DNA from 4 places in the Ochrobactrum vermis genome. Region 4 is predicted to be linked to each of the others. Evidence: riboswitches for the same ligand, from Rfam matches in the RefSeq annotation. Region 4 holds a riboswitch; each other region holds the start of a gene.
The links. Region 4 has a riboswitch for cobalamin ahead of nrdH (glutaredoxin-like protein NrdH). Riboswitches for the same ligand answer to the same signal wherever they lie in the genome.
Positions count from the first base shown of each region.

Region 1: linked by a shared signal. The riboswitch ahead of CQZ93_RS08545 (TonB-dependent receptor domain-containing protein) and the one ahead of nrdH (glutaredoxin-like protein NrdH) in region 4 are both predicted to bind cobalamin.
Region 2: linked by a shared signal. The riboswitch ahead of CQZ93_RS08335 (CbtB domain-containing protein) and the one ahead of nrdH (glutaredoxin-like protein NrdH) in region 4 are both predicted to bind cobalamin.
Region 3: linked by a shared signal. The riboswitch ahead of CQZ93_RS18445 (ABC transporter substrate-binding protein) and the one ahead of nrdH (glutaredoxin-like protein NrdH) in region 4 are both predicted to bind cobalamin.

Region 1 covers NZ_PCOC01000001.1:1,717,087-1,722,986, forward strand. Annotated here, with positions in the region: gene CQZ93_RS08530 (ABC transporter ATP-binding protein) at 1-490, opposite strand, end outside; gene CQZ93_RS08535 (FecCD family ABC transporter permease) at 487-1,488, opposite strand; gene CQZ93_RS08540 (ABC transporter substrate-binding protein) at 1,481-2,320, opposite strand; gene CQZ93_RS08545 (TonB-dependent receptor domain-containing protein) at 2,334-4,211, opposite strand; cobalamin riboswitch at 4,368-4,591, opposite strand; gene CQZ93_RS08550 (ABC transporter permease) at 4,700-5,812, opposite strand; gene rbbA (ribosome-associated ATPase/putative transporter RbbA) at 5,814-5,900, opposite strand, start outside.
Region 2 covers NZ_PCOC01000001.1:1,667,967-1,673,866, forward strand. Annotated here, with positions in the region: gene cobN (cobaltochelatase subunit CobN) at 1-1,364, opposite strand, end outside; gene cobW (cobalamin biosynthesis protein CobW) at 1,364-2,416, opposite strand; gene cobU (bifunctional adenosylcobinamide kinase/adenosylcobinamide-phosphate guanylyltransferase) at 2,421-2,942, opposite strand; gene CQZ93_RS08330 (CbtA family protein) at 2,948-3,661, opposite strand; gene CQZ93_RS08335 (CbtB domain-containing protein) at 3,746-3,934, opposite strand; cobalamin riboswitch at 3,986-4,220, opposite strand; gene CQZ93_RS08340 (cobyric acid synthase) at 4,282-5,733, opposite strand.
Region 3 covers NZ_PCOC01000002.1:880,348-886,247, forward strand. Annotated here, with positions in the region: gene CQZ93_RS18435 (tripartite tricarboxylate transporter TctB family protein) at 1-191, opposite strand, end outside; gene CQZ93_RS18440 (Bug family tripartite tricarboxylate transporter substrate binding protein) at 188-1,138, opposite strand; cobalamin riboswitch at 1,359-1,592, shown strand; gene CQZ93_RS18445 (ABC transporter substrate-binding protein) at 1,861-2,889, shown strand; gene CQZ93_RS18450 (FecCD family ABC transporter permease) at 2,886-3,941, shown strand; gene CQZ93_RS18455 (ABC transporter ATP-binding protein) at 3,938-4,732, shown strand; gene CQZ93_RS18460 (SMP-30/gluconolactonase/LRE family protein) at 5,246-5,900, opposite strand, start outside.
Region 4 covers NZ_PCOC01000002.1:1,875,751-1,881,650, reverse strand. Annotated here, with positions in the region: gene CQZ93_RS23005 (iron-containing alcohol dehydrogenase) at 1-747, opposite strand, end outside; gene CQZ93_RS23000 (SDR family oxidoreductase) at 1,314-2,144, shown strand; cobalamin riboswitch at 2,217-2,431, shown strand; gene nrdH (glutaredoxin-like protein NrdH) at 2,696-2,917, shown strand; gene nrdI (class Ib ribonucleoside-diphosphate reductase assembly flavoprotein NrdI) at 2,931-3,338, shown strand; gene nrdE (class 1b ribonucleoside-diphosphate reductase subunit alpha) at 3,314-5,533, shown strand; gene nrdF (class 1b ribonucleoside-diphosphate reductase subunit beta) at 5,550-5,900, shown strand, end outside.

The DNA of each region.
Region 1 (5,900 bases), on a different contig from region 4:
CATCAGCGAGTATTACGGGCGTATCCTGCGCCAAGACGCGTGCAATCAGCACGCGCGCGCGTTCACCACCGGAAAGTTCTATCGCCGCCCTGTCCCGAAATCGCGCGACGTCCATACGCTGCATCGCAGTCTCGATAAGCGCTTCATCTTGCGCACTCAAGGTCGCAAAAACCGGCTTCAGAGCGGAGCGGCCCAACGAAACAAGTATTTCGACCGATACCGGCCAAGCAACATCGCGATCCTGCGGTAGATATGCGAGGTTCTGCGCTTTCGTCGAAGCGCTCATCTGGCGCAAATCATCCCCATCGAGGACAATTTCCCCTCTGGATGCTACAAGTCCCAGAATGGCGCGCAACAATGTCGTCTTCCCGGCGCCGTTAGGCCCGATCAGCCCGATGAATTCACCACCACTAATTTTGAAACTCGCACCGCCAAGCGCTGCCTTCCCGCCGAGCGTAACCGAAAGATCATGTGCCGAAAGCAATGTCATACGAGCTGCCTCCGATATTTGAACACCAGCCAAAGGAAGAATGGCGCGCCTATAATTGCCGTCAGGACCCCCAGTTTCAGCTCACGTCCCGGCATGACGATACGTACCAATACGTCAGCGGCCAGCAACAGGGCAGCTCCACCGAAACCACTAGCAACCAGCAATCGTGATGGACGCGCACCGACTAGCGGACGCAGAAGGTGAGGAACCACCAACCCTACGAAACCGATTGCACCCGCAACGGCGGTGGAGGCTCCCACACATGCCGCTGTACCAAGCACAGCAAAAAGCTGCACGCGAACCAGATTAACGCCCATAGTGGCCGCGGCATCCGCGCCGAGTGTCAAACTGTCGAGAGACCGTCCGAGTGCCAGAAGCATCGCCCAGCCAATCAGGATGAATGGTGCAGAGAGAGCCACATGCGTCATCGATCTGTCTGCCAATGATCCCAGCATCCAGAAGACGATCTCCATTGCGGCAAACGGGTTGGGCGACAGGTTGAGCGCCAGTGCCGTAAATGCGCCAGCGAGACTTGTCACCGCAACACCTGCCAGTATGACGGCGAGCGTGCCGGCATTGCGCCCTGCGAGAAGCTTGACGAGAAAAACCGACACGAAGGCTCCTGCCAGTGCGAGCAGCGGCAAAGCCAGAGGAAACAGAAGCGACAGACCGCTATAGATAGCAATGACAGCGCCGAATGACGCGGATGCGCTTACACCCAGCAGACCAGGTTCGGCGAGCGGGTTGCGCAGGTACCCCTGCAGAGCAGCACCAGACAATCCAAGTGAACCTCCGATGAGAAGCGCAAGCAATGCCCGAGGCAAACGGATTTCGCGCATGACCAGTACAATCATTTCGCTTTCATCGCCGAAAAGCGCCTTGAGGCTGTCGGCCATACTGATCGCAGCCGGTCCAGTCAGCAACGAAACAATGAAAAGCAAAGCCACAAGCATAGCCAGTCCGGCAAGCAGGAGATAGAAGCGCTTCCGTTCAGTCACGCGCGGCCTCCGCAAGTTCGGCCACAGCTTCGACGCTGAATGGACCGCCGCAAACCGTCAGATTATCCGCTATCGTCACTGGCCTCGCCTGTTTTTCAAGCGCCCGCAACGCCGGATGTTGAAAATTCTCGAAAGCCAGCGCGGGGGCACGATCTCTTGAACTGCGCACCAGAATATCCGGCTTTTCGAGCAGCAGCTTTTCCAAGGGTAACGGAGCGGAACCACTGACGCCCACCCTATCGGCCAGATTATCAAGTCCGGCAAGGCGTACAGCCTGATCGACCAGCGTTCCCCGGCCAGATGTGTAACTGTTGGCAAAATAAAGCGCGACCGTCTTGCGGCGGGACGGAGGCCGAATTGCCGCCAAAGCAGCTTTCATTTGATCGACTTCCCAGTTCGCTTCCGCCTGTCTTCCAAGCAACTCACCCATGCGCCGCAGATGGGCTTCTATATCGTTGAACGAACGGGCGGGTGCGAACTCTTCCACACGGACACCCAGTCTGCGCAACAGCCCCACCGTTGCCCTCGACGAGAATGTTCCCGCCAGCACAAGATCAGGTTTCATCAGAAAAACTTCCTCTGCCTGCACATGGTTGACCGGAACCTTACGGGCTTTAGCAGCCATGACGGACAGTTCCGGGTCCAGCGACAGATAGGAAACCGACTGCAACTGCCCCTTGTCTGCCAGTAGCAATGCGAGCTGATCGGTACATACATTGATGGAAACGACCCGTTGGGGGATTTCCGCTGCGTCTGCTGAATTTCGAACAAAAAGGGCCAGCCCAACCGCAAGGCAGAAGCTGGTGATCCATTGTACGGATGCCCTTTTCATTCTCTGTTCAGCCTCAGAAATTCCGGGTCAACCCGATATTGATGGTGCGTCCCGGTGCAATATAGCCAGAGCTGGTCTGATAATCCTTGTCAAAGATGTTCTCGACAGAGAACTTCAATTGCGATTGCTTGTCGATGGAATAGAGCGCGACGAAATCAGCCGTCACATAGTCGCCAAGTTTCTTTTTGTTAGCAGCATCAGCATAGCGCGAACCGCCATAGATCAATCTTGCGGTAAGATCGAGCTTCTCAATTGGTGTGAAATTGACCTCAGCTGCGGCCTTGAAACGTTCGCGATAGGGAAGATCGTTTCCTGTGGCTTCATCAATAGGCCGTTTAAGGTCCACTAAACCTTTGACACCCCACTGTTCGTTGAAGCGGTGATCAAGCGTCGCTTCAAACCCAGTTATGTGAGCTCGATCAACGTTTACTGGCAACCACAGATGTGTTTGCTCGTCCTCTCTCCAGCTAATACCCTGCCTTAACCGGGTGTCGTAGAATGCCATATCCAGACTGGTGCCGGAACTTATCCGCCAATTCAATCCCAGTTCATAAGAGCCCGATTTCTCGGGTTTCAGATCCGGATTTCCCGACAAGGGATAGTAGAGATCATTGAACGTAGGCGCGCGGAAACCGGTAGCGTAAGAAGACCGCAGCACCAGATCGGGCAGGATTTCATAGCTCACACCAAGATTATAGGTGGCGACATCGCCAAATTGGCTATTGTGGTCATAACGCAGCCCGCCATCGAAACGCAGCGCCTCGTATTCGAGCGAATACTGTCCGAATATGGCCGCCAGATCGCGGCTGTTTTCACCATACGAAACGGTGGTGTTGATCTCCTCGCGATAGGCTTCCACGCCAGCGGTCACGGTGTGACTGACCTTGCCCGTATCGAAACTCTTTTCGGTCGAGGCAAAGACACCATAACGCTTGGTTTCAAACCGATCGGATCTACTCACGCCCTTGCGGAAGTTACGGCTGCTGTCGATGCCGGCGCTGAACTCCAGCGTGGACGACCTATCCGCCGTATGATCGACGCGCGTTCCGATCTTGCCCGTAAATGCTGTGCTGTCAGCCTGATCCGGTGACGGCGCTTTGGCGTCATACTGGTTGCGCCCCCGGCTGAAGAGACCGTCCGCATAGATTTTACCCCAGTCGAAATCCTTCGACAGGGCAAAGTTGAAAGAGCCCTGCAAAAACCCGTCGCGATCCGGTTCATGCCCATAGGCTTCAGGCGTAGTGAAATCATACCCTTGCGTACCGGTTATAGCTGCGCCAAAAGCATAGTCGACACCGGCGTTGCTGCGTCCCTGAATGGACCCCGAAGCATATCCTCCCCAAGGATGGCTGACGCCAGTAGAGAGACTGCCGCACCAGGAACGCTCACCACAGGCTCCGCCCTGTTTCGTAATGATGTTGACCACCCCGCCCATGGCATCAGCCCCATATTGTGCAGAATGAGCCCCCTTGGCGATTTCAATGCGCTCGATAGAGGTTAGAGGAATATTGGAAAGCGCGGTCGAGCCATTCGTTGCCGACGCCGTACGCACGCCATTGACCAGAACGACTGTTTGATCAGAAGACATTCCACGAATAAAAATTCCGGCGGAAGAACCCTGCCCACCATTCGCCTTTATGGAAATACCGCTATAGGACTTCAGCAGCGACTGCAGATCGGAAGCAGCCGACCGCTCGATGTCCGCTGAATCGATGACAGTCACCGACGAGGTCGAGCGCTGCAGCGAAGATGCGCGACGCAATGGCGTGACCACGATTGTATCAAGGACCACGCTGCCATCGCCATCTGGCAGACTTTGAGCAACCGTCGTGGACGGCAGCGCAAGAACGCTGGCCGATACGAGCAGAACCGATGATTTTAAAAGGTGCATTTTCCCTCAACCCGCCGAACCGGAGACCGATAAACGGCATTTCCTCTCACCGCAGGTTGAAGCAATGGCGGCGTTAAACGCCCTTCTTCCCGACGGCAACATTGCAACAATGTCACCGCCACGGGCAGCCGCGCCTGAACACACCCCGTGTCCATGCATAGGTGACCGGATACGGCAGGTCTCCTGACTTCCGGGTCATCGCTTTCCCTCCGCCTTCCCGAGTGCATCGAATGCTCTCAGTGGCTTTCACCGCTCGCACGGTTATGGAAGATCGCTCTCCGGTTACAGTTGCGGGGGCAGTCGCGGCATCAGCCGGAATGGCTTCACCGTGTTCCCTTTTCATCCGCCTGAACAGCGGAACCGTTTCCTGATGAATGCGATAGCAACATGGTTAAGGATTCGCAACTCTACTAAAGCGCTATCCCGCAGAGAAAACTGAATCACATTCGCAAGGAATGGATTCAGCCTCATGATTTCAAAGGTTTTTCCTATCGCAGAAATGCACGGAAACGCTGCAGCGCGAAATAGAACAGCACAGAACCAATGACGATCAGTGCCATAAATTGCGGCCAGACGACGCCCAGCCCTGCTCCGCGAAACAGGATAGATTGCGCCAATATGACGAAATGCGTATTCGGTGCGGCCAGCATGATTGTCTGGATGATCTCGGGCATGCTTTCACGGGGCGTTGTTCCACCTGAAAGCACCTGCAACGGCAGAAGCACCAGCATCAGCAGCATTCCGAACTGCGGCATGGAACCAGCCGCCGTTGCCAGAAAGATACCAAGGCTAGTCGTTGCAAAAAGCTGGAGTGCTGCACCAACCAGAAACAGCGATACCGACCCATAGATCGGTACGGCAAGTAGCCCTTGCACCACGAAGACCAGCGCAAAAGCCGAAGCAACCAGCACGACGAGCCCCATGGACCATATCTTGCTGACCATGATTTCAACCGGCGTTACCGGCATCACCAGCAGATGTTCTATGGTTCCATGTTCGCGTTCTCGAATGAGGGCTGCACCTGTCAGGATGATCGACAGCATCGTAACCGATGAAATCACGTTATTGATTGCACCGAACCAGCCCTTGTTCAGATCCTGATTGAATCTCGCTCTGAGATTGAGTTCGACAGGCGCTTGTGCGCTACCGCGATAGCGATTGAGAAATTCGCTCACCTCACTCGACACAATCGACTGCACATAACCGCCCCCGGTAAAGGCCTGGCTCATCCGGGTTGCATCAACATTGAGCTGGATTGTCGGCGAACGGCCTGCCAGAAGATCACGCTGGAAATTCGGCGGTATGTTCAACGCAAACGTATCGAGCCCTTCATCCATCCGGGCATCCATTTCGTAGGACGAAATCAGCTTCGGAGGCACGAAATATGGCGGATAGAATGCCGTCGTTATCCGGCTGGAAACCGGCGATTGATCTTCGTCGACAATCGCTATTGCCGCATTGTTGAGAGTTTCAGGCATTGCCTTTGATGCCGTATAGATCGCAAGCGTAAAGGCATAAACGATCAGGATCAGCAGCATCGGATCACGCGCGAGACCGCGCAATTCCTTCACGCCAAGCTGGAATATGTTGGATATCCGCATCTTAGCTCGCCTGTTTCTTGAGAAGAGCAATCGCAAGCGCCATGAGCACCGGCACCGCGATCAGCAAGGGTAAAAACGAACTTGCAAG
Region 2 (5,900 bases), on a different contig from region 4:
AGTGAAATCATCTCACGGATTTCACGCCCGTCACGCGCAGCATTGGTCGGGCCCGCCGTCAAAGCACGCATCAATGCATCGCCATCCATTGGCAAGTCCGCGACGGGATATCCATCCATCGCCATGGCGTGCAGCACTTCGACCGTTCCGGCTGGCGTATCGAGCCCCACCCCATTTCCAAGCCGCCCATCGCGGTTTGGATAATTGGCGAGGATAAGCGCGACACGCCTTTCCTCGGGTGATTTCCGCTTCAACCGCACCCAGTTTGCAGCGAGTTTCACCACAAAGTCCACACGGTTTTCATGCGGTTCGTGGGTCACGATATTCGCTTCCACTGCCGGGTCGAACTGTTTTGCCGACTTGAAGGACACCGCACGCGACAGCACACGCCCGTCCACCTCCGGCAAGGCGACATTCATTGCAAGATCGCGCGCCAGCAACCCCTGCTGTGAGGTTTCCCAGACAGTTTTCGGTGTCCCGGAAAAAATGACCTGCAGCACCATATTTCCGCGCTTGTCGAGGATAGTCGGCTTGCGCTCGGCGCCCGGTGAAGAAATTGCAAACCCAGTGGCATTCAACACAATATCCGGCGGACAATCCTCGAACAGACCGTCGACAACCGCAGCGGACAATCGATCCTTGAGGCTCGAAACGAATATCGGAAGCGGATTGAGGCCTTTTGCCTGCAGAGAAGCGATCAAGGCATCGACGGGCTGCGTCTGTCCGCTTTGCACCAACGCCCGATAAAAGATGATGCCAGCCACAGGTGCAGCGGCGTCGCCCCAATGAGCACGAATACTGTCCGGCGAGGAAACATGCTCTCCCGGCCACCACAGGCCAGCCTTGAGCAGAGGCGCTGCACTCTCCGGCTTTTCGGAGCCTGCAATCAGTGCAGCGCAATATTGAAGGAATGCGCCGGTATTCGCCGCGCCACCTTCGATCAGATACTGCCAGAGATCATTCCGCTCACGAGCGGAGACCGTCGAAAACCGCTCCAGTCCAAGATCCGGCTTGTCGTCTCCCGGCAACACAACAATCTTGATGTCGTGATTGGCGGCACATGCATGCAGCGCTTCCAGCCCGTAAGGCCAGTATGTCTCACCGCCAATGATACGCACCACGATAAGCCTGGCATATCTGGCAGTGCGCTCAACATAGGCGTCCACCGACATGGGATGGGTAAGGCTCAGGAAATTGGCCAACCGTAGACCCGGCAGGTCTGGCGCAAGCTTATGCGCCTGCGCCACACTGGCCAGTTCGGTATCAGCGGCGGAAAGGAACAATATCTCTCCCGGCGTCTGGCCGAGATCGACGGCCTCGTTGCCGTCACTGATTGTTCCTTTCTGGGCGAGTAGAAGATGCATTACACAACTGCGTCTTTCACGGCCTTGGTGATCGCGTCTTCATCGATCTCATGCAGACCGATAACAACAAGACGCGTCGAGCGCGTTTCATCCTTGTTCCACGGGCGGTCGAAATAATGCTCGATACGTGGGCCGACAGCCTGCACCACCAGACGCATCGGCTTACCCGGCACATCGACAAAGCCCTTAAGACGCAGAACATCATGGTCAGCGATAACGGTCTTCAGCTTTTCGGCAAAGGCTTTCGGGTCCGAAACGGAGCCGGCTTCGACGACAAAGCTCTCGAACTCATCGTGATCATGCTCGTGCCCATCGGCATGATGGATTTCATGGTGAGACTTGCGATTGGCAATGTCATCTTCGGTACCGACACCGAGACCAAGCAGAACATCGGCTCCGAGCTTGCCAAAGCTTGCAGGCACCATATTGACGCGGCGCGAGGAGCGCTCCGCAACATCGGCCTTCACGCCGTCAAGGCTCGTAGCGTCGATCAGATCGGCCTTGTTGAGAACAATAAGGTCGGCTGCGTGAATCTGATCCTCAAAAAGTTCTTCCAAGGGGCTTTCATGATCAAGAGATTCGTCCGCTGCCCGCTGCGCATCAACCTTGTCGTGATCATCGGCAAAACGCCCCTCAGCAACGGCGGCGGCATCGATAACCGTGACCACCCCGTCGACGGTTACCTGCGTCTTGATTTCCGGCCAATTGAATGCCGCGACCAGCGGCTGTGGCAGGGCAAGACCGGAGGTTTCGATCACGATATGATCGGGACGATCAGCCCGATCCAGAAGCTTGGTCATGGTCGGGATGAAATCATCGGCAACGGTGCAGCAGATGCAGCCGTTGTTGAGTTCAATCACATCTTCCTCGCGGCAAGCCTCAATGCCACAACCTTTCAGAATACCGCCATCAACACCGAGATCACCGAACTCATTGATGATCAACGCAATGCGTTTTCCATTGGCGTTTTCCAGCAGGTTGCGGATCAACGTCGTTTTGCCCGATCCTAGAAAACCCGTGATGACGGTTGCGGGAATTTTCTGTCCCTGCATCGATTTATCCCTTCATCTTGAGCGGCAATCCCGCCGCCATGAAATAAACTTCATCCGCAACCGCAGCCACTGCCTGATGCAGAAAGCCCGCGTGATCGCGAAATTCCCGTGCCATGCGATTCTCTGGCACGATCCCAAGCCCAACTTCGTTCGAAACAAAAACCACAGGTCCGGCAAGTTCCGGCAATATGGCGACAAGATTTGCGGTCTCGGTCGTTACATCTCGTTCGGCCATCATCAGATTGGTCAGCCACAAGGTCAGGCAATCGACCAGAACGAACCGATCCTCGGCAGTGTGCAATCTGAGTACACTGACCAGATCAAGCGGCTCCTCCACCGTCCGCCATTCGGAACCACGTCGGTCGCGGTGAATGGCAATACGGCTTTCCATTTCCTTGTCGAAGGCGCGTCCGGTTGCCAGATAAAGCGGCTGAAGCCTCGAGGACTCAACTATTTTCTCTGCATAGGACGACTTGCCCGAGCGGGCTCCGCCAAGAACCAGAACCGATTTTCCCGGCAAAGCCATTTTCATCAGCCCTTGATCTCGGATGATGCGTAGTGCTGGATGAACCAGCCAAGTGCGAGACCGATCACCGCCCACATGAACAGGTTCGTCGCCAGCGAAGCAACTGCATATTGCGAGGCAAGAAGTGATGGAATCGGCGACGAAATATCTTCCGGATGCGGAGCACCATAGAGATGCGGCGCCATAATCAACACCAGCCCGAGGATCTTTGCCCAAATCTCTTGCCGCAACACGATGAGATAGAGGCCCAAACCGCTCAGCACCACGGTAGCAATCCACCATAGCTGACGTTCGGCCAGATCAGCCGCAGGCATTGCCGGCAGTTCCGGCGACAGGCCGAGCGCTGGCAGAAACGCGACCGCAAAGAAGCCCGCAACACCCCAATAAGCACCATTCTGCACCGTGATACGGCGACCGAGAAGCAAGGCCACACCACCCAGCAAGAGGGCAAAACCGGCTCCTGCAACAAGATTGGCAAGAATGGTATTGCCCAACCGCCCAAATGGCAGTTCGGCCCCTTCTTCTTCCGCATCTGCGGCAGCGGCACCATGATCGTGTGGTGCGGCTTCCGCCTCACCATGGCTGTGGCCACCGCCAGCCTCTTCGTAGGTTTCGGCCTGCAAGATCAAAGGCACAGTCTTCAAATACATGGCGGGAGTGACCAGCAACCCGGCCAGAAGACCGGCGGCAAGTGTCGCCAACAAATAACGGATCAACATTTCTGTCCCTCAATAGCAATTTCGCGCCGATGGCGTCCACCATCGAGCCTTGCTCAACTTCAATTCCGAAAGACGGCCGTCTGCTCAGTGGCAGGGAAAACCATAGGAATGACGCGTATCATGTGCCGAATCGTGCAGCGCATCGGAATGGGCAAGCCCCACGCCATAAATCAGGAACGCGCCAAGAAGCAGTGAAACGACGGCCGTGCCCAGACGGGCAGCAAGCGGCATTGCGAGTATGCTGGAAACAGAATTCTGAGTACGTGCAGCCATGACAACCTCCGTGCAGGCAGCAGGGAAAAACCTCCCATGGGGCTCGGGCTCAATGCCCTCACGCAACAGGCAGGTCTCCTGGCTCACGGGTCGTAAGGATTGAAGCTACCTTCCCAGAAGTTTCAAACTTCCAGTGGCCACCGGTTGCCCGGTTTGCCTCATCCCTCTCCGCTCTACAGTCGCGGGGTCGGCTGCGATAAAGACGCCCGGCATGGGTCCGTCCGTCGCATTCCCTTTTGGTATTACCGGGATTCGTCCCGGCAAAACCTGTTGCATGGGTCCAACACTAGGCTTTCGCCCCATCGGCGTCAATCGCAGCCGACACGTATCGAGCGTGGAACTGATTTTCACCTCAAGTTAAACAACGCATCAGTATCGAGACAAGCTTCCAGCTCCCCGGCGAGTTCATCCAGTGCGACCTCGACACCAGCGCGGTAGTTCACCGAGCTGGTGCGTACGCCAAGGCTCTCCAGAAATCTCCGGCGGAATTCGTCTGTGTTGAAAACACCATGAAGATAGGTTCCCATGATGCGCCCATCCGTAGATATCGCTCCGTCGTCGTGTTCAGCGATGCGTGCAAAGGGGCGTACCAGGTCCGGGCCAGTCGTACGCCCGATATGAATCTCATAGCCTTCCAACGGTGTATTATGGATAAGCGAGGTTGCCCGCACATTGCGGACCACTTTTTCAGGCTCCATCAGTGTTTTTATATCCAGAAGTCCAAGCCCATCGATATCACGCACGTTTCCCTCGATACCGGCAGGGTCGCTGATATGACGACCTAGCATCTGGAACCCGCCACAGATGCCCAGCACATGGCCACCCCTTCTTACGTGAGCAGCCAGTTCTCGATCCCAGCCATTGTCGCGAAATGCCAGCAAGTCAGCGATCGTTGATTTGGTTCCGGGCAGAACGACAAGACCTGCATCATCAGGAATGCTGGAACCCGGCGGCACCATCACCACCTCGACATCAGGTTCGGCCTTCAACGGATCCAGATCATCGAAATTGGCGATACGTGGCAACATCGGCACCGCAACCACGAGCGACTTCTTGTCCCCGCGCGCGGCCCGCTCAAGAACGACCGAATCCTCGGCAGGCAGTCGCGATACCGCTTTCAGCCACGGAACAACACCAAACGAGCGCCAGCCGGTAAATTGGGTAATGGCAGCTAGCCCTTCATCAAAAAGAGAAATATCACCCCGGAACTTATTAATGAGAAAACCACGAACCATGGCGCGGTCTTGCTTGGACAGAATGGTGTGGGTGCCGACAAGGGAAGCGATCACTCCACCCCTGTCTATGTCACCGACCAGAACGACCGGAACATTGGCCTGCGTGGCAAATCCCATATTGGCGATATCGCCAGCACGCAGATTGATTTCCGCCGGCGACCCCGCACCTTCCACCAGCACAAGGTCCACACCTTCGCTAACTTTGGCGAAAGATTCCATGACTGCCGCCATGAGCTGCGGTTTCAGTTCCTGATAATAACGCCCGCGCGCTTCGCCCCGTACTTGCCCCTGCACGACGACCTGGCTGCCCATGTCCGTCTGCGGCTTCAAGAGCACCGGGTTCATGTGGACGGAAGACGACACTCCGCAAGCCAGCGCCTGCAGCCACTGAGCCCGACCTATTTCCCCGCCATCGTCGCTAACCGCGGCATTGTTGGACATGTTCTGCGGCTTGAAAGGGCGAACATTGAGACCGCGATTACGTGCAGCACGGCATAATCCGGCAACAAGAACACTTTTGCCGACGTCCGAACCCGTTCCCTGAAACATGATTGCGCGTGTCATGGACTGCTGCGTAGCTTAAACTGAACTCGCTGGCAACGGCACCTCACCCAGCCACCGTCTATGCAAAATTGCGCATCAGTTTATTACAAATGTGAGCAACATTATTCCAATGGAGCGTTGGCAGTCTCACAGGGTTATGATCTAGTCCGGTGACGAAGTGCAGTACT
Region 3 (5,900 bases), 1.0 Mb from region 4:
AATCCGGCTGCAACGACATAGGGAACGGTTTTCGGGCCAACCGGCGAGTAGCTCGTCACGTCGTTGCCATAGGTTGTCGACCAGGCAATGGCGATGGCGACGGCTGCAAGGACGAGTGCGATGACAAGAGCGGCGAAATCTGGCGCCGCCCCTTCCGGGCGGCGCTTTTCCTGCTGGTCTGATCCTGTCATTTGACGAGGCCGATTTCCTTGAGAATGGTTTCAGTCGCAGCGACGTCTTTGGCAAGCTGCTCCTTGAACGCCGGACCGGCAAGATAAGTGTCTGCCCAGCCCTTATCCTTGAGCGCCTTCTGCCAGGATTCCGACTTCACCATTTTCTCGATATCGGCATTGATGGCCGCTTCCTGCTCGGCAGTGATGCCCGGAGCCGCACCCACCATGCGCCAGTTCTGGATCGAAACGTCCACGCCACCTTCCTTGAAGGTCGGTGCATCGATACCTTCCACGCGCTCGTCGCTCGAAATGCCGATAATACGCAGCGTACCCGCCTTGATCTGGGCTTCGAATTCGCCATAGCCGGAGATGCCGACGGTCACCTGATTACCGAGAATGGCAGCCAGTGCTTCGCCACCACCGGAAAAGGCAATATAGTTGACCTTGGTCGGGTCGACGCCTGCTGCCTTGGCAAAGAGGCCAGCAGTAATATGATCGGTGCCGCCGGCAGAGCCGCCGCCCCACGAAACGGAACCCGGATCAGCTTTCAGTTTCGCTGCAAGGTCGCCAAGGTTCTGGATGTCAGAAGAAGCGGGCACGACGATGGCTTCATATTCGCCCGTAAGGCGGGCGATCGGTGTGATAGCGTCGAGCGTGACCGGCGATTTGTTGGTCAGGATAGCGCCGACCATGACATAGCCGCCGACGATCAGCTGGCTCGGGTCGCCCTTGTTCTGATTCACGAATTGCGCGAGGCCGATGGTGCCGCCAGCGCCCGGAACATTGATGACCTGCACGCTGCCGGAAATCTTCTCGTCCTGAAGCGCGCTCTGCATCGTGCGCGCCGTCTGGTCCCAGCCGCCGCCCGGAGCGGCGGGTGCCAGCACCTTGTAGTCTTCCGCTGAAGCAGAACCTGCCATAGCCAACGCCGCTACCGACGTCAGGGCCAGAATAAATCTACGCATATGTCCTCCCAAATGGAATGTATGCCGCCCTCCGGCGGACCTCCCCAAGTCCCGCTCCTCTAGCGGGAGCAAACTACATGGAGATTAGCGAAAACAAATTCAATAGGCCAGCACATGCGACAATAGTTTGGCCGTAATTTAAGTAACGGGGCTTTCGAATCGCATGAAAATGACATGCCGAAATAGCGGGCGAGATGCGCTTGACGGCGACGATGCGCCGACGTAATAGTGTAACGACGGTTCCCCGACCGAGAGCGAAGGGGATTAATAGGGAACACGGTGAGGACGACCCGAAAAGGGGCCAAGACCGTGGCTGCCCCCGCAACTGTAAGCGGATTGCCGTTCATCCTCGTGACGTTCAAAGCGTCATGCCACTGTGCCGGAGAAGCGCGGGAAGGCAGATGAACAGCAGATATTCGTGAGCCAGGAGACCTGCCGTCTAGTGTTGTCCATTGTCACGGGCGGGGATGCCCGGAGCAGGAGCCGGTTATGACAGATTTCCGCGTCGCAGGACGCATTCTCCCATCGTTATCGCATGATTTCGAGATGTCCCCGGATATGCCTGCCCGCTTTCTGTGCCGGATTTTATCTGCCGTCTGACAGGATTCCTTTCGCGTATGAGCGGTTCAACTTGACCGCTCCATCCGTTTTTTCTCACGCATTTCCGAACGCAAAACCGGTTCCCACTTTTGCTGGAAATGCTCATCATTTCGGGGATTTTCATGAAAGCTTTCGGCAAAATGCCGTTTCGTTCTGCCATCTGTGCGGCTGCATTTATCGCAGGCGGTCTCGCCGCACACGCAGCGGAAACACAATATCCGCTGACGCTGAAGAATTGCGGTCGCGAAGTCACGTTCAAGCAAGCGCCCAGTCGCGCTGTTGCCGTCGGCCAGAGCAGTACCGAAATCCTTTACAGCCTTGGTCTCGGCGACAAGGTTGTCGGGACGGCCGTGTGGTTTGGCCCTGTTCTCAAAGGCTTTGAGGAGGTGAATGCCAAGGTGAAGCGGCTCGCGGATAACGATCCGAGCTTCGAAAGCGTCTTGGCGCAAAAGCCCGATATTGTGACGGCGGACTTCCAGTGGCATATCGGCCCGACAGGTATTGTCGCCAAACCGGAACAGTTCGAGGAACTCGGCATCCCGGCCTATACGTCGCCATCCGATTGTGTCGGCAAGGACAATTCCGGCGGCGGTGACGGTATTCGCACCGCGGCGTTCAAGATGGATATCGTCTATCGGGAAATCACCGAATTGGCGGAAATCTTCAATGTGCAGGATCGCGGCGAGAAACTCGTCGCCGACCTGAAGGCGCGTGAAGTGGCTGCACGTGAGAAGGTTGGGTCTGCTGACGGGAAGCTGTCCGCTGTTGTCTGGTTCTCCAGCACGCAGGTCGATGCCGATCCTTATGTAGCAGGCAAATTTGGTGCGCCAGCCTATATTCTTTCCGCACTCGGCATCAGGAATGTTATCGACAGCGAAGAAGAATGGCCAACGGTCGGATGGGAAACGGTTGCCAAATCGAACCCTTCGATGATCGTCGCCGCAAAGCTTGATCGCCGCCGCTATCCGGCAGATGACATTGCCGTCAAGCACCAGTTTCTGGACAACGACTCGGTGACGAAGCTGATGCCTGCGGTCGAGGACAAGCATGTCTTCGACATGGACGCGCAATCGATGAGCACTTCGCTTCGCGTGATCGAAGGCATCGAAACGCTTGCCGCCGACATAGCTGCCTCGGATCTGAACAAGTGACGGCGCGGGCAGCGATACCGGGCTTCAAACACAAGGGAAGGGCACGCTCCGGCGTGTTCTTCCTCATTTTCTCGCTTGTCCTGCTGCTTTTTGCCCTTTGGCTTGGAGCCGCGATAGGCGAAACTGCGATACCGCTCGACGTGGTTGCGAAAACCGTGGCTAACCGATTGTGGAACGCCGGATATCCGCTCGAACCCATCGATGAAGGAATTGTCTGGAGTTATCGCCTCAGCCGCGCAGTCATCGCGGCATGCTGCGGCGCGTCGCTCGCAATATCCGGCGTCATCCTTCAGTCGCTGCTTCGAAATTCGCTCGCTGATCCTTACATTCTGGGCATTTCCGCTGGCGCTTCCACCGGGGCCGTCAGTGTCGCCATTCTTGGCATTGGTGCCGGTGTGCTGACGCTATCGCTCGGTGCGTTCATCGGGGCTATTGTTGCTTTCTGCCTGGTGTCCCTGCTGGCGCTGCGGGCAGGACGCGGCAGCAGCGCAATCATCCTCGCCGGGATTGCCGGTTCACAGCTCTTTAATGCGTTGACCTCGTTCATCGTCACCAAGGCCGCAAATGCTGAGCAGGCACGCGGCATCATGTTCTGGTTGCTGGGCAATCTTTCTGGTGTGCGCTGGCCGGATGTGACGCTCGCTCTGCCCGCCTGCCTGATCGGTCTTGCCATCTGCCTGTGGCATGCACGTGCGCTTGATGCGTTTACTTTCGGAACGGAATCCGCCGCTTCGCTCGGTATACCGGTGCGCCGCGTCTATGCGGTGCTGATCGGTGTCAGCGCCATGATGACGGCAGTCATGGTTTCCATCGTCGGATCCGTTGGTTTCATCGGGCTCGTCATTCCCCATGCCGCGCGAATGTTGGTCGGGGTCCGTCATGGCAGGCTGTTGCCTGCGGCAGCACTGATCGGAGCAATCTTCATGATTGTCGCCGACATCCTGTCACGCATCATTATTCCGGGGCAGGTTTTGCCGATTGGTGTCATCACGGCTTTGTTCGGCGCACCAGCCTTCGCCCTGTTGCTTGGACAAAGGAGGGCTTCGTCATGATCCTTTCAGCACGCAATGTCGGCTGGTCGGCCGGCAATGTCGAGATCTTGCGCAATGTCTCACTGAAAGTGGCGAAGGGTGAGTTTCTGGGTATCATCGGCCCGAACGGATCGGGGAAAACCAGTTTACTGTCTCTACTTTCGGGCGTTCGCAGATGTCGTATTGGCGAAGTCAGCTTGTGTGGGGCGTCTATCGACAGTTTCAGCCGTCGCGAGATTGCACGGCAACTGGCGCTGGTTGAGCAACAGGCAGGAACGACAGAGCGCATTACCGCGCGTCAGGCGGTTGAGCTTGGGCGGACGCCCTATCTCGGTGCGCTGTCGCCGTGGTCAGCAGATGACGATGCAATCGTTGGCCAGGCGTTGGTCAATGTCGATATGGCCCATCTTGCCGACCGCTATTGGCACACGCTCTCCGGAGGCGAGCGTCAGCGTCTACATATAGCGCGGGCCTTGGCGCAGGAGCCGCAGATACTGCTTCTGGACGAACCGACCAACCATCTCGATATCGGGCACCAGATCGGGCTGCTCGATCTTGTCAGCCGCCAGAAGCTCACGGTTGTAGCTGCCTTGCATGACCTGAACCATGCCGCGATGTTCTGCGACCATATCGCTGTGATGGATAAGGGCAAACTCGTTGCGCTCGGTACGCCACGTGATGTCTTGCGGGCGGAGCTTATCGCCGAAGTGTTCGGCGTAGAAGTTGACGTCGAATATCACGGTATCGATGGCTGCCATATTCGTTATCGCGCACCGAGCCGCCGTTCATTGGAACATAGACATTCTGCCTGAACGGGCTGTCTGTAAGTCATTGTTACGGTTGATGCGGATCTTCTAATCGGCGGGAAACAAATAGGATTGTGAAATAGATATTGCTAATATAATATATCGGATTATTTGAATAACATCATGAAATAGTGTAGTTTTTATTGATTTTACTCACAGTAGTTTGACCTGTTTTGTTGACAATCTGTTTCCATCGCGTTGACGATTGGACTATATAGGTTCTGCACATCAGGACATGTACCCGTATGCGAGGCATCGGTCTTACTTATCGAGTGCATGGCTGAAGGACAGAAGAGATCATTTTTTGATTTGTTCCGTCACTCACAGTCTTGATGTGCGGGTCGCTCCGGTTTTGGGCCAGATAGATCCGTTTTGAATGAAGAATGACTATTGGCATGCCTGTTTTACGGCGGTTGTTAAAATCAACAGAGCATGTGGCGAATGTAATTTTTCAATGAATTAATATACGTAGTTATAGAGAGCGGCGGCTTTTCGTTTTGGAAAGCCGCCGTTGTTTTTTCAAGGATATTGCGCGCCGGTTACGGTGAGATAGACCGCATAAAGCGACTTTGTGGCCGTGATGAACAGACGGTTGCGGCGCGGACCGCCGAAGGTCACATTGGCGACCGTCTGCGGCGTCTTGATCTTGCCGAGAAGCGTGCCTTCCGGCGAGAAGCAATGCACGCCATCGCCCGCGCTGGTCCACAAATTGCCATCCGTATCGAAGCGGAAGCCGTCCGGAAGGCCCTTGTCGATGGTGCAGAAAACAGAGCCGCCCGTCAGGCGCTTGCCGCCATCCACAACGTCGAAAACGCGGATGTGGCGCGGTGCGTTCTCGTCGTGGCTATAAGCGCTGTCGGCAACATAGAGCTTCGTCTCGTCCGGTGAGAAAGCAAGGCCGTTCGGCTGGTGGAAGTCGGTGACGACGGCATCTATTTCGCCCGTCTTCGGGTCGAGGCGATAGACATTGCGCGACGGCTGTTCCGGGTCGGCCTTGTAGCCTTCATAATCCGCCAGAATGCCGTAGGTCGGATCGGTGAACCACACGGTTCCGTCTGAGCGCACAATGACGTCGTTTGGCGCATTCAGCCTTTTGCCCTGATAGCTGTCGGCCAGCACGGTGATGCTGCCATCCGGCTCTGTACGTGTGACGCGACGGCCACCATGCTCGCAA
Region 4 (5,900 bases):
CATGGCCTCGCGGGCATGACGGTCATTGCCGTTTTCGCAGGCCGCAATCAGATTGGCGGAAAGAAGTTTCAGGGCCTCGCGGGCAAACGCGTCGGACAGCGGGTTCTTCTTGATCCGGCTCGTATAGGCCTCAATCGCATGGACCATGGCGTCGATACCGGTCGCGGCCGTATGAAGTGCAGGCAGGCCGCAGGTCAGTTCCGCATCGAGGATAACGAAATCGGCGTAGAGCTGACGGGCAACGACACCCATCTTCGTGGTCTCACCGGTGGTCAGAATGGTGATGTTGGTGACTTCCGACCCGGTTCCAGCCGTAGTCGGGATCTGGATCAGCGGCAGGCGGCTACCCTGTACTTTGCCGATACCGTAAAGTTCCGAGAGTTCCTGTTCGGAGACAAGCAGTACGGCTGCAAGCTTGGCGATATCCATGGAGGAGCCGCCGCCCAGACCGAGCACGATATCGCAACCGGCGGCCTTTGCCTGTTCGACGCAGGAAAACAGCACGGATTCCGGTGGGTCGGCCACCACATCATCGAAAACGCTGATGCCGAAGCCTGCTTTTTCCAGCGAGGCCAGTGCATGGTCGAGGACACCGGCCTTGTGCAGCCCCTTGTCCGTCACAATCAGAATCTTGCGTTCGGAAAACCGTTCGCCGAGGATTTCGCCGAGGCGCTTTGCAGCGCTCCATTCGACGAGCATCGAGCCGACGGTATCGAACGAAAATGGCTTGATCTCTGTTGTCATCATTCCACCCTTATCACTTTTACCAGCGCCGAGGTGTCTGAATTCCTCACCGGCACACAACGCTGGGGCTTATTCCGGAAACGCTTCTGTCTTGGGAAGGAAACGTGTCCGTAATTTTCCGATGCAGCCGATGCATCGGCAGTTCCGAATGGAAAGCCTTGGGAGAAGCTTTCATTTGTTCAATATACTGAACAATGTTCAAAACTGAACGATCGATACAGGATAAGGCGCTGAACTGTCAATTTCTCCCTTCGGCTAAGATGCTGAATTCAACCCTTGAAAGCCGACTGGCGAGGTGCGCCAGAACATAAGTGGTTGAAAATGTTTACCAGTTATTGGGCGGGCGCCACACGACTTTGTGAATAGTTCATTCAAAATAACTTGCCGCGTCGCGTCTGATGGCAGTGCCTCATGGGGGAGGCGCGTCCCTCGCACCAGCAATAACACGTATCGCGGATCGACGGTCTGGGCATCGCCACCATTCTATCGCGCAGATTTTAAACTGCTGGACGCGCGGATTGTCCCGCCTGTACCCTGCTTGCCTTATCGATAGGCAGGGAGGGCCTGGCATGGACGTGACGATCATAACAGGAGCATCGGACGGTATAGGTGCTGAAGCCGCACGGCAAATCGCCCGGCGCGACCGTGCCAACGCTGCTCTTGTGCTCGCGGCACGCAATGTCGAAAAGCTGGAAAATCTGGCCACAGAGTTACGGCAGTTGGGCAGTTCAGTTCTTGTGGTGCCGACCGATGTGAAAGATCGTTCCGCCTGCATCGGTCTAATCGAGAACGCGGCTTCCGCTTTCGGTCGCATCGATACGCTGATCGTGAATGCGGGTATGTCGGCACATGCTAATTTCGCCGAGATCAAACCGGATGATCTCAACTGGATGCATGAGCTGATGGAGTTAAACTATTGGGGCAGCATCTGGCCCATTCATGCAGCACTTCCCCATCTTGCCGCAAGCAAGGGGCGGATCGTGGCGGTGTCATCCGTCGCTGGCCTGATCGGCGTTCCGGGGCGTACCGCCTATAGCGGAACGAAGTTCGCTCTATCCGGCTTCTGTGAAGCACTTCGCTCCGAACTGGAACCGAGCGGCATATCCGTCACAATCGTCTATCCAGGTGTCGTCAAGACCGATATTCGCAAGGTGGGCTACAGTGCGAGCGGCGGCGCGCTGGGAACAAGCGGCGTACGCGAAGATGGCATGATGCCAGTCGACGAAGCGGTGCGGCTGATGCTGGAAGGTGCCCACGCGCGCAAGCGTGAAGTGCTGATGACCCGCCAGATGCGATTCGGACGCTGGCTTAAACTCATCGCTCCTGCGATGGTCGACCGCATGGCCCTGAAGGCCATCAAGCCGGAATTCAGGCCGAAGCCAATCAGACCTGCAAATTAAGGCTGCGATAGTCCCAGCTATGATGTTGCACGTTGATTCAATCTACCTGTTGACGAGTTTTTAACTTCGACTACTATATATAGTGTTCTAGGTTCTTTCGATTCGTTGAGTCGAAAGCTAAGACGGGAATCCGGTGCGTTTCATCCATGACGGATGCGGCAATGCCGGAGCTGCCCCCGCAACTGTAAGCGGAGAGTTCTGTTCATCATGTCACTGGCTTCGGCTGGGAAGGCGGACAGAAACGTTGATCCGTGAGCCAGGAGACCTGCCTTGAACGAGTACGTCCACGGGCGGGGTGTCCGGTTGGCGCGCAATCTTGTGTGGCAAGCTATTGCCTTGCCGATTGCTGCCCCGAACTTCCCGCTCATAGCTTCGGGGTGAAGTCCATGTCCAGTCTATTCAGTTCCGGTTCCGGTCCTCCCTACGAGGCATAGTTTGTTGCGGTCAGGCTACCCATCTTGGCGGCTGACCGATTTCCTATCTTGTGCTTTTTGACGCGCATCCTGCGATGCGCGAACGGATCTTTGCGTCTCCCAACCAGTGAGGAAGAAATGAACGTCACCGTTTACAGCAAGCCTGCCTGTGTCCAGTGCACCGCGACCACGCGTGCCCTCGATCGCCAGGGTATCGAGTATGAAGTTATCGATATCTCCGCCAATGCCGGCGCTTTCGATCTCGTTCAAGGGATGGGCTATCGTCAGGTGCCGGTGGTTGTCGCCGGGGAATCCCATTGGGCGGGGTTCCGACCCGATATGATCAGCGCTCTCGCCTGAAGGCAGCGGCGTCATGAGCCTGATCGTCTATTTCTCCAGCCGGTCGGAGAATACGCACCGGTTTGTTGAACGGCTCGCAATGCGGTCGAACCGCATCCCGACGGACGGCTCGGGGGGATTGCAGGTGCGCGAGCCATTCGTGCTCGTCACCCCGACTTATGGCGGCGGCGGTTCCAAGGGCGCTGTTCCCAAGCCGGTGATCCGCTTCCTCAACGACGAGAGCAATCGCTCCTTTATCCGCGGCGTAATTGCCGCGGGGAACAGCAATTTCGGCGAAGCCTTCTGTATCGCCGGCAACATTATCTCCGCCAAATGTCAGGTTCCCTTTCTCTACCGCTTCGAGCTTTTGGGAACTGATGAAGACATCGGCAATGTCAAAAACGGGATGGAACGATTTTGGACACGGCAGACACGACCCTGATCCGGGACCGCGAAGCACGACCGGTGGCACAGGATGCGCCACAAGCGGCAACTTCCAACACAAGCAAACCGTCAAAATCCTCTGATGGGCTGGATTATCACGCGCTCAACGCAATGCTGAACCTCTATGATGACGAGGGCAAAATCCAGCTTGAGCGGGACCGGCAGGCCGCGCGCCAGTATTTCCTCCAGCACGTGAACCAGAACACTGTCTTTTTCCATAACCTGCGGGAAAAGCTCGATTATCTGGTGATGGAGGGGTATTACGAACAGGAGGTGCTGGATCAATATTCCTTCAACTTTGTGCGTGACCTTTTCGACGAAGCCTATGCGAAGAAATTTCGTTTTCCGACATTTCTGGGCGCGTTCAAATATTACACCAGCTACACGCTGAAAACCTTCGATGGAAAGCGCTATCTCGAACGCTATGAAGACCGTGTCTGCATGGTGGCGCTGGCGCTTGCGCGCGGCAGCGAACAGCTTGCGCGCGATCTCGTCGATGAGATTATTTCGGGCCGCTATCAGCCTGCGACGCCGACCTTTCTCAATGCGGGCAAGAAGCAGCGCGGTGAACTCGTTTCCTGCTTTCTGCTGCGGGTCGAGGACAACATGGAGTCCATCGGGCGCTCCATCAATTCGGCCTTGCAATTGTCGAAGCGTGGCGGCGGCGTGGCACTGAGCCTCACCAATATCCGCGAGGCGGGCGCACCCATCAAGCAGATTCAGAACCAGTCATCCGGTATCATTCCGGTGATGAAACTTCTGGAGGATTCCTTTTCCTACGCCAATCAACTTGGAGCACGGCAGGGCGCTGGCGCCGTCTATCTGAACGCACATCACCCGGATATCATGCGATTTCTCGATACGAAACGCGAAAATGCAGACGAGAAAATCCGCATCAAGACGTTGTCTCTCGGTGTGGTCATACCGGACATTACCTTCGAGCTGGCGAAGAACAACGAGGATATGTATCTCTTCTCGCCCTATGATGTTGAACGGGTTTACGGCGTGCCTCTCACAGAGATTTCGGTCACCGAAAAATATCGCGAAATGGTCAACGATGCGCGGATTACTAAGAAAAAGATCAGCGCGCGCGAGTTCTTTCAGGTGCTGGCCGAAATCCAGTTCGAATCCGGCTACCCCTACATCATGTTTGAGGACACGGTGAACCGCGCCAATCCGATCGACGGACGCATCACAATGAGCAACCTTTGTTCGGAAATCCTCCAGGTGAGCGAGGCGAGCATCTTCGGTGAGGACCTGACCTATGATCATCTAGGCAAGGATATTTCGTGCAATCTGGGTTCGCTCAATATTGCGGCAGCGATGGACTCACCTGATTTCGGCAAGACCATCGCGGCTTCCATTCGCGCCCTTACCGCCGTTTCCGACATGAGCCACATCGGTTCCGTGCCATCGGTCGCCCGAGGCAATGATGAAAGCCATGCCATCGGCCTCGGCCAGATGAACCTGCATGGGTATCTTGCCCGCGAGCGGATTTACTATGGTTCGGACGAAGGTGTCGATTTCACGAACATCTACTTCTACACAGTGACCTATCATGCGGTCCGCGCATCGAACCGGATCGCGGTGGAGATGGGAAAATCCTTCAAAGGTTTCGAGAAATCCAAATATGCATCAGGGGAATATTTCGACAAATACACCGATCAGATCTGGGAGCCGGCGACCGAAAAGGTTCGCGAAATCTTCGAAAAGGCAGGCATTGCGGTCCCGACACAGGACGACTGGCGCGACCTGAAAAATGCGGTGATGGAGGGTGGTCTTTATAACCAGAACCTTCAGGCCGTACCGCCGACCGGATCGATCTCCTACATCAACCATTCGACGTCATCGATTCATCCAATCGTGTCGAAGATTGAAATCCGCAAGGAGGGCAAGATCGGTCGCGTCTACTATCCGGCTGCCTTCATGACCAATGATAATCTGGAATATTATCAGGACGCCTACGAGATCGGCCCGGAGAAGATCATCGATACCTATGCAGCGGCGACGCAGCACGTCGATCAGGGCCTGTCACTGACATTGTTCTTCCGCGACACCGCAACGACGCGCGATATCAACCGCGCGCAGATCTACGCGTGGAAGAAGGGCATCAAGACCATCTACTACATCCGCCTGCGCCAGATGGCGCTTTCCGGCACGGAAGTGCAGGGCTGCGTATCCTGCGCCCTCTGACCACTGGTGATGACGAATGAACATTCAAGTGAAAACCAAGACCCCGAAGCCTGCCGCCGTGTGTGCGATCAACTGGAACCGGATCGAAGACGAAAAGGACCTTGAGGTCTGGAACCGTCTGACAGGCAATTTCTGGCTGCCGGAAAAGGTGCCGCTTTCCAACGATATCCAGTCATGGGAAACGCTGAAGCCGCAGGAGAAAGAGCTGACGATCCGCGTTTTCACCGGGCTGACACTTCTTGATACGATCCAGAACGCAGTCGGCGCGGTGAAGCTGATGGACGACGCGGTGACGCCGCATGAAGAAGCGGTTTTGTCCAACATCTCCTTCATGGAAGCGGTGCATGCGCGGTCCTATTCTTCGATT